One region of the Streptomyces sp. NPDC001406 genome, then DNA from elsewhere that is predicted to be linked to it. Evidence: riboswitches for the same ligand, from Rfam matches in the RefSeq annotation. Region 1 holds a riboswitch; the other holds the start of a gene.
The links. Region 1 has a riboswitch for S-adenosylmethionine ahead of thrC (threonine synthase). Riboswitches for the same ligand answer to the same signal wherever they lie in the genome.
Positions count from the first base shown of each region.

Region 2: linked by a shared signal. The riboswitch ahead of ACFY1J_RS08080 (aminotransferase class V-fold PLP-dependent enzyme) and the one ahead of thrC (threonine synthase) in region 1 are both predicted to bind S-adenosylmethionine.

Region 1 is NZ_JBIAWG010000023.1:141,028-148,327, forward strand. Features, by position in the region: gene otsB (trehalose-phosphatase) at 8-874, shown strand; gene ACFY1J_RS40745 (trehalose-6-phosphate synthase) at 994-2,418, opposite strand; gene ACFY1J_RS40750 (glucosyl-3-phosphoglycerate synthase) at 2,502-3,446, opposite strand; SAM riboswitch class I at 3,576-3,717, shown strand; gene thrC (threonine synthase) at 3,735-5,018, shown strand; gene ACFY1J_RS40760 (MoaD/ThiS family protein) at 5,193-5,468, shown strand; gene ACFY1J_RS40765 (cold-shock protein) at 5,900-6,106, shown strand; gene groL (chaperonin GroEL) at 6,479-7,300, shown strand, end outside.
Region 2 is NZ_JBIAWG010000003.1:154,433-161,732, forward strand. Features, by position in the region: gene ACFY1J_RS08060 (c-type cytochrome) at 1-363, shown strand, start outside; gene ACFY1J_RS08065 (Rieske 2Fe-2S domain-containing protein) at 360-1,418, shown strand; gene ACFY1J_RS08070 (cytochrome bc complex cytochrome b subunit) at 1,415-3,046, shown strand; gene trpD (anthranilate phosphoribosyltransferase) at 3,184-4,248, shown strand; SAM riboswitch class IV at 4,323-4,439, shown strand; gene ACFY1J_RS08080 (aminotransferase class V-fold PLP-dependent enzyme) at 4,601-5,989, shown strand; gene ACFY1J_RS08085 (PQQ-binding-like beta-propeller repeat protein) at 6,054-7,300, shown strand, end outside.

The DNA.
Region 1 (7,300 bases):
TCGCCGTATGGGCATCCATACGACGGACTCCACCAACCCGATGGACCCGCTGCCGACCCCCGTGACCCAGGCCGGACGGGAAGGGCTCGACGCGCTGCTCGCACGGCCGCGCACCGCGCTGATCGGGCTCGACTTCGACGGCACACTCGCCCCGATCGTCGCCGACCCGGAACAGGCCCGGGCCCACCCCGACGCCGTACCCGCACTCTCCGAAATCGCCCCCAAGGTGGCCTCCGTCGCCGTGATCACCGGCCGCCCGGCCGGGGTCGCCGTGCGGCACGGCGGCTTCGCGGGCGTACCCGGCCTGGAGCACCTCGTCGTCCTCGGCCACTACGGCGCCGAGCGCTGGGAGGCCGTGAGCGGAACCATCAGCGCGCCGCCCCCGCACCCCGGCGTCGCCGCCGTCCGCGCCGAACTGCCCGGGTTCCTGGACCGGATCGGCGCCTGGCGGGGGACCTGGATCGAGGAGAAGGGACGGGCCGTCGCCGTCCACACCCGCCGCGCCGACGATCCGCAGGCCGCCTTCGAGGCCCTCCGCGAACCCCTCTCCGACCTCGCCACCCGGCACGGCCTGATCGTCGAGCCGGGCCGGCTGGTCCTCGAACTGCGCCCGCCCGGCATGGACAAGGGCGTCGCCCTCCTGGAGTACGTCCGTGACATCGGCGCCGAGTCCGTGGTGTACGCCGGCGACGACCTGGGCGACCTCCCCGCCTACGCCGCGGTCGACAAGCTCCGCTCCGACGGCGTCCCCGGCCTGCTGGTGTGCAGCGGCAGCTCGGAGGTGACGGAGCTGGCCGAACGGGCGGACCTGGTGGTGGACGGTCCCGAGGGGGTCGTACGACTGCTGAAGTCACTGGCGGCACACCTGGGCTGAGCGTCGAGCGGCTACTGCCGTGGGCAGTCGTTCCGCAGGGCGATGGGGTCCCCCAGTTCGAGCGAAGTCGAGAACTTGGGGGAGGGTGGGCACGGCCTGCAGTGCCGGACTACCTGCAATCAGGCGTTCAGTGCACCCAGCTGGTCCAGGAACCACTGAGCGGGGGGCAACGCGGTAGCCGCGGCAGCGAGCCGCTTCGTGCGCTCCGCCCGCTCCTCGGGGGGCATGGTCAGCGCCTGGTGCAGGGCGTCGGCCGTGCCCACGATGTCGTACGGGTTCACGACGATCGCGTCCTCGCCCAGCTCCTCGTACGCCCCGGCCTCCCGCGAGAGCACCAGCACGCACCCCTCGTCGGAGACGACCGGAATCTCCTTGGCGACCAGGTTCATACCGTCCCGGATGGGGTTCACCAGCGCCACGTCCGCCAGCCGGTACGCGGCCAGGGAGCGCGCGAAGTCGTCCTTGACATGCAGCACGACCGGGGTCCAACCCGGCGTGCTGTACCGGGAGTTGATGTCCTGCGCCAGGCGCTGGACCTCCGCCGTGTAGTCCCGGTACACGGCCAGGTCCTGCCGGGAGGGGTAGGCGAAGGCCACGTGCACGACCCGCTCGCGCCACTCGGGGTGGTCGTCCAGCAGCTGCCGGTACGCCAGCAGACCGCGCACGATGTTCTTCGACAGCTCGGTCCGGTCCACCCGGACGATCGCCCTGCGGCCCTCGCCGATCTCCGCCCGCAGCGCCTTCATCCGTTCGGCCACGTCCGGCTCGTGCGCCCGCTTGCGCAGGAAGTCCGCGTCCGCGCCGAGCCCGTGCACACCGATGCGCGTGCCGGACGGGATGCCGGGGCCGAGCACCGCATGGCAGCAGTCGGTGAACGCGTCCGCCCAGCGCCGGGTGAGGAAGGCCGCGCGGTCGGCGCCGAGGATGCCGCCGAGCAGTTCGGCCGCGATGTCGTCGGGCAGGAGACGGAAGTAGTCCGGCGGGGCCCAGGGCGTGTGCGAGAAATGGCCGATCCGCAGATCGGGGCGGAGCTGCCGGAGCATCCGGGGAGCCAGGGCGAGGTGGTAGTCCTGGATCAGCACCGCGGCGCCCTCGGCGGCCTCCTGCGCCAGCGCCTCGGCGAAGGCCCGGTTGTAGGCCTCGTACGACGCCCACTGGCGCCGGAACTCCGCGTCGAACACCGGCTCCAGCGGGGTCTGGTAGAGCATGTGGTGGACGAACCAGAGCACGGAGTTGGCGACGCCGTTGTACGCGTCGGAGAAAACCGTCGCGTCGATGTCCAGCATGCGCACCTGCTGGCCGCCGGTCGCGTCCACGGACAGCCGCCGGCCGCCGTGCGAGCGGCGCACCGCCTCCCGGTCCGCGTCGCTCAGCGCGGCGCACACCCACACCGCGTCCGTGTGCGGCCCGATGGCCGACAGCCCCGAGACCAGCCCGCCGCCACCCCGCTTGGCGTGCAGCGCACCCCCCTCGCGCACCTCGTACGAAACCGGGCCGCGATTGGACGCGACCAGCACTTCAGCAGCACCGTGCGTGGAAGCCATACGCCTCAACCTAGCCCGGCCCGGAAACGCTCAAACGTACGTTCCACCCTGCGAGGGGGCCGTATACAGCCGTTCTCCAGCGATCAGGCCACTCTGCGCGAGGCGTACTCCGCGATCTCCGCCATCGGCGGCCGCTCCTCCGTGTCCACCGAGTAGGTGCGCGGCTCGAAGCCGTCCTCGCCCCGCTCGAACTGGGTGAGGGAAGGACGGATGAGGTGGCCTCGGGCCAGCCTCAGCTGCGCCGTCCGGTAGATCGCCGCCGCCATCCGGCCCAGCGCCTGCCCGTCCTGGTGCCGGTGCTTGCGCACCCCCACGTCGACCTGCGCGAGGGCGTCCAGGCCCACCAGGTGCAGGGCGTCGACCAGCATGCCCAGCTCCACGCCGTAGCCGACGGGGAACGGGAGCTGTTCCAGCAGGGAGCGGCGGGCCGCGTACTCGCCGCCGAGCGGCTGCACGAAGCCGGCCAGCTGCGGCCAGTGCATGTTCAGCAGCGGGCGCGCCATCAGCTCGGTGACCCGGCCGCCCTGGCCCGTCGCCCCGCCCAGTGGGCGGTCGTACATCGCCTTGACCAGGTCGACTCCCGGGTCGGTCAGCAGCGGGCCGACGATCCCGGAGACGAAGTCGGAGGAGAACTCCCTCAGGTCGGCGTCGATGAAGCAGACGATGTCCCCGCTCGTGACCAGCAGGGAACGCCACAGGACCTCCCCCTTGCCGGGAACGGCCGGAATGCGCGGCAGGATGTCGTCGCGGTGGACGACCCTGGCGCCCGCGGCGGCGGCCACCGCGGAGGTGCGGTCGGTGGATCCGGAGTCGACGACGACGATCTCGTCGACGAGCGGGACCTGCTGCATGAGATCGTGGCGGATCACGGCGACGATGTCACCGACCGTCTCCTCCTCGTTGAGCGCGGGCAGCACCACGGACACCGACTGACCCGTCCGCTGCTTGGCGGCGAGGATCTTGTGGAGGGGGCGATCGGTCACGGACCAGGAGCGGGTGGCCAGCCAGCGCTCGACTTCTTCCAGCACAGTCAGCGGCTCCTCACGTTGTCTCGCGGTTCGGACGACTATCTCAACTGTCCTGGCCTTCGGTTACAGTCTTGAACAACGCCGATGACCATCGCATGTCGAGGGTCGTGGGCGTTTACAACCACATACAGCTCATCCAGAGGGGCAGAGGGACACGGCCCGATGAAGCCCCGGCAACCCTCCAGTCGGTTCTCGTTCTCCAGCGAGGCTCCCGGCTAGGGAAGGTGCCAAATCCGTCTCACGGCGAGATGCGTCGTGAGGAAGATGAGGAGAAAGGGCCTCGCCTCCATGGCTGTGCAGACAGTTGCAAGCACCAGCAATCCCACCGTAGACCTCGGCCCGGCCGCTGCCCTGAGCTGTCGCGAGTGCGGTCACCGGGTACCGCTCGGACCGGTGTTCGCCTGCGAGGAGTGTTTCGGCCCGCTTGAGATCGCGTACGACTTCTCGGCGTACGAAACCGAGGAACTCCGCAGGCGCATCGAGGCGGGCCCCGCGAACATCTGGCGCTACGCGCCGCTGCTGCCCGTCCCCGCGGACGTGGCCGACAAGCCGAACCTGAACCCGGGCTGGACCAAGCTCGTCAAGGCCGACAACCTGGCGCGCGAGCTCGGTGTGACCGGCGGGCTCTATGTGAAGGACGACTCCGGCAACCCGACGCACTCCTTCAAGGACCGCGTCGTCGCCCAGGCCCTGGAGGCCGCCCGCGCCTTCGGCTTCACCACCCTGTCCTGCTCCTCCACGGGCAACCTCGCCGGTGCCGTCGGCGCCGCGGCCGCCCGCGCCGGCCTCCGCTCCTGCGTGTTCATCCCGCACGACCTGGAGCAGGGCAAGGTCGTCATGGCCGCGATCTACGGCGGCAACCTCGTCGGCATCGAGGGCAACTACGACGACGTGAACCGCTTCTGCTCCGAGCTGATCGGCGACCCGGCCGGCGAGGGCTGGGGCTTCGTCAACGTCAACCTGCGGCCGTACTACGCGGAGGGCTCCAAGACCCTGGCGTACGAGATCTGCGAGCAGCTCGGCTGGCGGCTGCCCGACCAGATCGTGGTCCCCATCGCCTCCGGCTCCCAGCTCACCAAGGTCGACAAGGGTCTGCAGGAGCTGATCAAGCTCGGGCTGGTCGAGGACCGGCCCTACAAGATCTTCGGCGCCCAGGCCGAGGGCTGCTCGCCGGTGTCCGTGGCCTTCAAGGGCGGGCACGACGTGGTCCGCCCGCAGAAGCCGAACACCATCGCCAAGTCCCTGGCCATCGGCAACCCGGCCGACGGGCCGTACGTCCTCGACATCGCGCGCCGCACCGGCGGCGCGGTGGAGGATGTGACGGACGAGCAGGTCGTGGACGCCATCAAGCTGCTGGCGCGTACCGAGGGCATCTTCGCCGAGACGGCGGGCGGTGTGACGGTGGGCGTGACGCAGAAGCTCATCAAGGACGGCGTCCTCGACCCGGCCAAGACCACCGTCGTCCTCAACACGGGCGACGGCCTGAAGACGTTGGACGCGGTGGCCGGTACGGGGCTCACCGCGACCATTCGTCCCAACCTTGAGTCGTTCCGAGAGGCCGGCCTCGCTTGACCTCCTCCTCGGAGTCCCGAGGAGTCCGGCGGTCGCCCGTCGGGCTTCCTGCTTCACGGCCGACTGCCCCCGGGACGAACCCGAGCCGAGGTCTTACGTCAGCTCCACAGGCCGAAACCGCCGGCCCGGCGGCCGATACGCACGTAGTCACATCGTCACCGGAGGTCTAATCGCATGAGCGTGACCGTTCGCATCCCCACCATCCTGCGCACCTACACGGGCGGCCAGGCCGAGGTCCAGGCCGAGGGCGCGACCCTCGCCGAGGTCATCGAGAGCCTGGAGAAGAACCACACGGGGATCGCCGCCCGTGTCCTGGACGACCAGGGCAAGCTGCGCCGCTTCGTCAATGTGTACGTCAACGACGACGACGTCCGCTTCGAGCAGGGCCTGGAGACGGCGACCCCCGACGGCTCGGGTGTCTCCATCATTCCGGCCGTCGCCGGCGGCTGATCATTACCGTGGGTAACTGCAGTTACCGAGTGTTCATCTGATTGCCTCCTCCGTGAGAGAAGCGGAGGGGGCAATTCAGTGTGATTGAGCGCGGTACAGTTGGGGAACTCGCTCCCGATCTCCGGGTCGGAAGCCCTGGATTCATGCCGTAGGCCCGACAAGAAGTAGCCAAAGTGTGCGGGCTTTCTGCGGCTTTTATACCTTTTGCAGGGCCCGACTTGCCCTGAATTCAGGCGAATTCTCGCCACATTCCGGACCGGTCGCGTCCAGAATTCTCGTCCGATTGACCTGTTGCAGACGGCAGTTGGACAGATACATTCAGCCGCGGTCGACGCGTTCCGGCGCACGCCCCCAAGCCAATGGGGGGTGAGGTCTGACCCGGATCCGCGAGGTGTGGATCTGTGCAAGGGCCAGTAATAGGGGAGTTAGGCATGGCTCAGGGCACCGTCAAGTGGTTCAACGCGGAGAAGGGGTACGGCTTCATCGCGGTCGACGGTGGTGCGGATGTTTTCGTCCACTACAGCGCGATCCAGATGGACGGCTACCGCACCCTGGAAGAGGGACAGCGGGTCGACTTCGAGATCTCGCAGGGCCAGAAGGGCCCGCAGGCGGACATGGTCCGGCTGGCGACCAGCTGAAGCACGCGTCGACTGACACCGACGTTCTGTTCATCTTCGAAGGGCCCGTACCTCCCGGGGTACGGGCCCTTCGGTCTGCCCAGGCGCCATGACTCCGCTGCCCACCTGCGGATCTCCCGAGCCGCTTGCGCCCGCCCGTCGCCCGACCACCACCCCTCAAGGGGCCCGCTACGCGGGCGCTGTCTTGCACTCGGACGGGGCGAGTGCTAATCATTGGCGTTAGCACTCTGAAGGTGAGAGTGACAAAAGAAGGACCGGGTCGGTGAGGCCGCGGAGCGGGTGGGGCAAGGAACCACCGGCCCGTGGGCCGTCCGTCGCGGGCGCGGGCGCGGTCCGAAGGAATCACCCCCAGTCCTGGAGGGACCACTTCACATGGCCAAGATCATCGCGTTCGACGAGGAGGCGCGGCGCGGCCTCGAGCGCGGCATGAACCAGCTCGCGGACGCCGTGAAGGTGACGCTCGGCCCCAAGGGCCGCAACGTCGTCCTCGAGAAGAAGTGGGGCGCCCCCACGATCACCAACGATGGTGTCTCCATCGCCAAGGAGATCGAGCTCGAGGACCCGTTCGAGAAGATCGGCGCCGAGCTGGTCAAGGAAGTCGCCAAGAAGACGGACGACGTCGCCGGTGACGGTACGACCACCGCGACCGTTCTTGCCCAGGCCCTGGTCAAGGAGGGCCTGCGCAACGTAGCCGCCGGCGCCAACCCGATGGCCCTCAAGCGCGGTATCGAGAAGGCCGTCGAGGCCGTCTCCGCCGCCCTGCTGGAGCAGGCCAAGGACGTCGAGACCAAGGAGCAGATCGCCTCCACGGCCTCCATCTCCGCCGCCGACACCCAGATCGGCGAGCTCATCGCCGAGGCCATGGACAAGGTCGGCAAGGAAGGCGTCATCACCGTCGAGGAGTCCCAGACCTTCGGTCTGGAGCTGGAGCTCACCGAGGGTATGCGCTTCGACAAGGGCTACATCTCGGCGTACTTCGCCACCGACATGGAGCGGATGGAGGCGTCGCTCGACGACCCGTACATCCTCATCGCCAACTCCAAGATCGGCTCCGTCAAGGACCTGCTCCCGCTCCTGGAGAAGGTCATGCAGTCGGGCAAGCCGCTGCTGATCATCGCCGAGGACGTCGAGGGCGAGGCCCTGTCGACCCTGGTCGTCAACAAGATCCGTGGCACCTTCAAGTCCGTCGCCGTC
Region 2 (7,300 bases), on a different contig from region 1:
CTGTTCCGCACCAACTGCGCGCAGTGCCACAACTTCACCGGCAAGGGCGGTGCGCTGACCGATGGCAAGTACGCGCCGAGCCTTGAGGGCGTCGACCCGAAGCACATGTACGAGGCCATGCTCACCGGCCCGCAGAACATGCCGTCCTTCCCCGACACGACCCTGTCGGAGAAGAACAAGAAGGACGTCATCGCGTACCTGAACGCGGTCGACAGCGACCAGACGGAGAACCCCGGCGGCCTCGAGCTGGGCGGCCTCGGGCCGGTCACCGAGGGCCTGTTCGCGTGGATCTTCGGTCTCGGCGCATTGATCGCGGTCGCCGTCTGGGTCGCCGCTCGGACCGCAAAGGCCAAGAAGTCATGAGTAGCCAAGACATTCCAGAAGAGAACCTGCCCGCTGAGCAGGAGACCGCGCACGGCGCGGTGAGCATCGCGGACGAGAAGGACCCGTTCGCGGACCCGGGCCTGCCGCCCCACGAGCACCGGATCCAGGACATCGACGAGCGGGCCGCCAAGCGGTCCGAGCGCGTCGTCGCCCTGCTGTTCACGGTCTCGATGCTCGCCACCGTCGGCTTCATCGCCTCGTACGTGGCGATCCCGCACGACAAGTCGATCTTCGTCTTCCCGATCGGTCACCTCAGCGCGCTGAACTTCGCGCTGGGCCTGACCCTCGGCACGGCGCTGTTCTGCATCGGCGCGGGTGCGGTCCACTGGGCCCGCACCCTGATGTCCGACGTGGAGATCGCCGACGAGCGTCACGCGATCTCGGCGCCGCCGGAGGTCAAGGCGAAGGTCATCGCCGACTTCAAGCAGGGTGCCAAGGAGTCGGCGATCGGCCGCCGCGGGCTGATCCGCACCACGATGTTCGGTGCGCTCGCCCTGGTGCCGCTCTCCGGCGTCATGCTGCTGCGTGACCTCGGCCCGCTGCCCGGGACCTCGCTGCGGCACACCCTGTGGGCCAAGGGCAAGCTGCTCGTCAACATGAACACCAACGAGCCGCTGCGTCCCGAGGACGTCGCCGTCGGCTCGCTGACCTTCGCCAAGCCCGAGGGCCTGGAGGAGACCGACGAGGAGTTCCAGGAAGAGATCGCCAAGGCGGCCCTGATGATCGTCCGGCTCCAGCCGGACAACATCAAGGACAAGCGCGAGCTCGCGTGGTCGCACGAGGGCATCGTGGCGTACTCGAAGATCTGCACCCACGTCGGTTGCCCGATCTCGCTGTACGAGCAGCAGACGCACCACGTGCTGTGCCCCTGCCACCAGTCCACCTTCGACCTCTCCGACGGTGCCCGGGTGATCTTCGGCCCCGCCGGTCACGCCCTGCCGCAGCTCCGCATCGGCGTGAACGACGAGGGCTACCTCGAGGCGCTCGGCGACTTCGAAGAGCCCGTCGGTCCTGCATTCTGGGAGCGCGGATGAGCACCAACGAGAACAACGAGCGACGCGGCAAGGCGCCCGCCGGCGAGCGCGTCGCCGACTGGGCCGACGGCCGGCTCGGGATCTACTCCCTGGCCAAGTCCAACATGCGCAAGATCTTCCCCGACCACTGGTCGTTCATGTTGGGCGAAGTGTGCCTGTACAGCTTCATCATCATCATCCTCACGGGTGTGTATCTGACGCTGTTCTTCCACCCGTCGATGAACGAGGTGGAGTACCACGGCAGCTACGTCCCGCTGCAGGGACAGCTGATGTCCGAGGCGTTCAGCTCGACCCTGCACATCTCCTTCGACGTGCGCGGTGGTCTGCTCATCCGGCAGATCCACCACTGGGCCGCGCTGATCTTCCTCGCCGGCATGTTCGTGCACATGATGCGCGTGTTCTTCACCGGCGCGTTCCGCAAGCCGCGTGAGATCAACTGGCTGTTCGGCTTCCTGCTGTTCGTCCTGGGCATGTTCACCGGGTTCACCGGTTACTCGCTCCCGGACGACCTGCTCTCCGGCACCGGTGTCCGCTTCATGGAGGGTGCGGTCCTGTCCGTGCCGATCGTCGGCACGTACCTGTCGTTCTTCCTCTTCGGCGGTCAGTTCCCCGGCCACGACTTCGTGGCCCGGTTCTACTCGATCCACATCCTGCTGCTGCCGGGCATCATGCTCGGCCTGGTGGTGGGCCACCTGATCCTGGTCTTCTACCACAAGCACACGCAGTTCGCGGGACCCGGAAAGTCCGAGAAGAACGTCGTCGGCATGCCGCTGCTGCCGGTGTACATGGCCAAGGCCGGAGGCTTCTTCTTCCTGGTCTTCGGTGCCATCGCGGCCATCTCCGCGATCGCGCAGATCAACCCGATCTGGGCCATGGGCCCCTACCGTCCGGACCAGGTGTCCACCGGCGCCCAGCCGGACTGGTACATGGGCTTCTCCGAGGGTCTGATCCGCTTCATGCCGGGCTGGGAGGTCAACTTCTGGGGTCACACGCTCGTCCTGGGCGTGTTCATCCCGCTGGTGATCTTCCCGCTGGTCCTGGTGGCGATCGCGGTCTACCCGTTCATCGAGTCCTGGGTCACCGGGGACAAGCGCGAGCACCACATCCTGGACCGCCCGCGCAACGCCCCGACGCGCACCGCGCTCGGTGTCGCCTGGATGACGGTGTACCTGACGCTGCTGGTCGGCGGTGGCAACGACCTGTGGGCCACGCACTTCAACCTGTCGATCAACGCGGTCACCTGGTTCGTCCGGATCTTCGTCTTCGTCGGACCGGTCCTGGCGTTCCTCCTCACCAAGCGGATCTGCCTCGGCCTGCAGCGCCGGGACCGGGAGAAGGTGCTGCACGGTCGCGAGACCGGCATCATCAAGCGCCTGCCGCACGGTGAGTTCATCGAGATCCACGAGCCGCTCAGCCAGGAGCAGCTGCACACCCTCACGGCGCACGAGCAGTACGCGCCGGCCGAGATCGGCCCGACGGTCGACGAGAACGGTGTCGAGCGCAAGGTGCCGGGCTCGCAGAAGCTGCGCGCCAAGCTCAGCGACGCGCTCTACGGCGAGGAGTCCCAGATCCCGAAGGCCACCGTCGAGGAGTACAAGGAGATCACGAGCGGCCACGGCCACCACTGATCGCTGCGCACGCCACGCCACGGCAGGGGCCCCGTCCGGTGTTCGGACGGGGCCCTTCGCCATGCCCGGCGGCTGGATAGGGTGGACCTTGTTGAGATTCGCGTCCCGGAATCCGGGACCTCACCCAGGAGCGGCTTATGAGCGCTGTGACCCCCGCTGGAGGCGACACCGCGGCGGGCCGTTCCTGGCCCGAGGTACTGAACGCCCTGCTGGACGGTCGTGACCAGAGCGCCGACGCGACGGCCTGGGCGATGGACCGGATCATGCGCGGCGAGGCGACCGACGCGCAGATCGCCGGCTTCGTGGTGGCACTGCGGGCCAAGGGCGAGACCGTCGAGGAGATCACGGGTGTCGTCCGGGCGATGTACGAGCACGCCAAGGTGATCGAGGTGTCCGGCCGCACGGTCGACATCGTCGGCACGGGCGGCGACGGCGCGAAGACGGTGAACATCTCCACGATGTCGGCGCTGGTGGTGGCCGGCACCGGCGCCAAGGTCGTCAAGCACGGCAACCGGGCCGCCTCGTCGGCGTCCGGCTCCTCCGACGTCCTGGAGAAGCTCGGCGTGAACCTCGATCTGACGCCCCAGCGCGTCGCCGAGGTCGCGGAGGAGGCGGGCATCACCTTCTGCTTCGCCGTGAAGTTCCACCCGGCGCTGCGCCATGTCGCCGCGGCCCGCGGCCAGTTGGGCATCCGTACGGTCTTCAACGCCCTCGGCCCGCTGACCAACCCGGCCAAGGTCAGGTCCCAGGCGGTCGGCGTCGCGGACCCCCGGCTGGCGCCGATGATCGCGGGCGTCCTGGCCGAGCGCGGCAACTCCTCCCTGGTGTTCCGCGGCGACGACGGGCTCGACGAGCTGACCACGACGTCCACCTCCCGCGTCTGGGTCGTCCGGGACGGCAAGGTCACCGAGGAGAGCTTCGACCCGCGGGACGTCGGCCTCGAACTGGTGCCGGTGGAGGCGCTGCGGGGCGGAGACCCGTCGTACAACGCGGAGGTCGCCCGGCGGCTGCTGGACGGTGAGAAGGGGCCCGTACGGGACGCGGTGCTGCTGAACTCGGCGGCCGCCCTGGTGGCCCTCGACCCGGGCCCCGGCACCCTCGCCGAGCAGCTCGGCGCCCAGATGGCCAAGGCCGCGGAGTCGATCGACTCGGGATCGGCCAAGCGGGTGCTGGAGCGGTGGGTGGCCGCCAGCAACGCATGACATGAGCGGTCGGCGGTCCCGCGATCCGGACACGGGTTGCGGGACCGCGATCACTTCACGTACTTTCCTGTTCAGGTCATGAGTGACAGTCATGAGGCCCCGGCCGACTGTCCGGCAACCCTCCGTCCGTGGCGGGGTGCCCCGGGTGAGGACCAGGTCGTAGGCAGCGAGGTCTACGGCAAGCGCGGACCCCTCGTACACCAGGGGTCCTGGTCGTCGAGGGAGCCTTCTGTGAGCAAGCGAATGCGATAGGGCGTAGAGCCCCGCCTCCGCGTACCCCTTTCACCATTCCCACGCTTGAGCCGTGCGCGCTCGCGTGGTGGTTCCGTCTTGCTTCTCACGGGAGTTCACCATGTCCGTCTCCACCGCTGCCGCCGTCCAGACCGTTTACTGTGACATTCCGGGGCCGCTGCCCGTTCTGGGCGAGGACGTCACCGTCCCGCTCGTCACGGGCGGCGAAGTCACCTACGCCGCGCTCGACTACGCGGCCAGCGCCCCCGCCCTCCAGCGCGTCTGGGACGACGTGGCGGCCTACGCCCCCTACTACGGCAGCGTCCACCGGGGTGCCGGCTACCTCTCCCAGCTCTCCACCGACCTCTTCGAGAACGCCCGCAGGACCGTCGCCGAGTTCCTCGACTGCCGCGACGCCGACCAGGTGATCTTCACCCGGTCCACCACCGACTCCCTCAACCTGCTCGCCGCCGCGCTCCCCGCCGACTGCCAGGTCTTCGTCTTCGAGACCGAGCACCACGCCTCGCTGCTGCCCTGGAAGGACGCCCGGGTCAGCTACCTCGACGCCCCGCGCAGCGCGCAGCAGGCGGTCGCGACCCTGGAGCGGGCCCTCGCCGACCGCACTGTGTCCATTGAAGGGGGCCACGGCCCGGCCCTCGTCTGCGTCACGGGCGCCTCCAACGTCACCGGCGAGCTGTGGCCGGTCCGCGAACTGGCCGCCGCCGCCCACGCGCACGGTGCCCGGATCGTCCTGGACGCCGCCCAGCTGGCCCCCCACCACCCGGTGTCGGTCCAGGACCTGGACGTCGACTGGGTCGCCTTCTCCGGTCACAAGCTGTACGCCCCCTTCGGCTCCGGTGTGCTGGCCGGCCGCGCCGACTGGCTGCGCGCGGCCGAGCCGTACCTGGCGGGCGGCGGCGCCAGCCGCGGAGTCAGCCGCCGTGCGGACGGGGGAGTGGCCGTGGAGTGGCACGAGACCGCCGCCCGCCACGAGGCCGGCTCCCCGAACGTCATCGGCGTCTACTCCATCGCCTCCGCCTGCAAGGCCCTGACCGAGGCCGGCTTCGACACCCTGGTGGCCCGCGAGGAGTATCTGATCCGCAAGGTCAGGCAGGGCCTGGCCGAGGTCCCGCAGGTCCGTGTCCTCTCCCTCTTCGGCGACGACGCCCCGCGCGTCGGTGTGATCTCCTTCGTCGTCGAGGGCTGGAACAGCTCGCACTTCGCCGCCGCGCTCTCCGCCGAGTACGGCATCGGGGTCCGCGACGGCCTGTTCTGCGCGCACCCGCTCGTCCGCACCCTGCTGGGCAGCGACCCGCAGACCCAGGGCAAGTGCGGCGCTCCGGAGGCCGCGCCCGGCGAGAAGTCCCTCAACGCCGTCCGCGTCAGCTTCGGCGCGGGCACGCCGGACGAGCACGTCGACCGGTTCGTGAACGCCGTGAAGGAACTGGTCCGGGACGGCGCCAAGTGGCAGTACCGCACCGAGGACGGGCGCTGCGTGCCGGCCGTCTGATCGCCGTACGTCACCGCGGTATACGCTCCCCCTGTCAGCCGGACTCTTGACGGGGGAGCACGGGGTGGACGCGCTGCGCGCGGCGGATCCGCGGCGGATCGGGCCGTACGAGGTCCTGGGCAGGCTCGGCGCGGGCGGGATGGGCGAGGTGTATCTCGCCGAGTCGCGCACCGGACTCCGGCTCGCGGTGAAGGTGGTGCGCGCCGAGCACGCCGAGGACCGCACCTTCCGGGCCCGGTTCCGTCATGAGGTGCGGGCCGCGCAGACCGTCGGCGGGGCGGGCACGTACACCGCGCGGGTGGTGGACGCCGACACCGGGGCGGAACGGCCCTGGATGGCAACGGAGTTCGTGGAGGGCCCGAATCTGCGGGACGCGGTGCTGGACGGCGGCGCGCTGCCCCGGTCGGCGGTACGGGTCCTGGCGGGGGCCCTCGGGGAGGCGCTCGCCGCCATCCACGCCAAGGGGATGGTCCACCGCGACCTGAAGCCCTCCAACATCCTGCTGGGCGCGGACGGCCCCCGGGTCATCGACTTCGGGATCGTACGGGCCCTGGAGGCCACGGCGCTGACCCGCACCGGCGCGGTGGTGGGCTCGGTCGGCTATGTCTCGCCCGAGCAGATCCGCAACGGCGGCCAGGTGGGACCGCCGAGCGACGTCTTCTCCCTGGGCGCGGTCCTGGCCTACGCGGCGGCCGGACGCGAGCCGTTCGGCGAGGGCCAGGACTCGGTGATCCTGCTGCGCATCCTGACCCGCGACTTCGACCTGTCCGGGGTGCCGGACGACCTGCGCCCGCTGGTGGCGGCCTGCCTGCGAGAGGACCCACTGGAGCGCCCGACCCCCGCGGACCTCCTGACGTCCACCGGCCACACCCCGGCCTCACTGCGCACCGGCATCCGTCCGGGCTGGTACGCGGGCACCCCCGACCCCACACCACCCCACGCCACACCCCACTGGATCCCGGCGGCCCACGCGACCGGCGTGGAGTACGCGGCCCCGCACACCCCCACACCGCCGACTGGCGCGTTGGCGCCGGGGGCTGCCGTGCCCGGCACGGATAATGCCGCGTCCTTGATCGACGGCGGTGCGCCGGGGGCCCACATGGTCGCTCCCGAGCCTGACGGCAGAGTTTCCGCGTCCGGCGTTGCCACGCCTGCGACCGATGTCGACGCGTCTGCGTCGCACACTGTCGTGTCCGGCCCCGCGTCCGTGACTGATGCCGACCAGTCTGCGACCGGAAATGTCCTGCCCGTCGCCGACATCGCCGCGTCCGCGACCGACGGCGCCGCACCGGTGGCGGATGCCTACGCGGC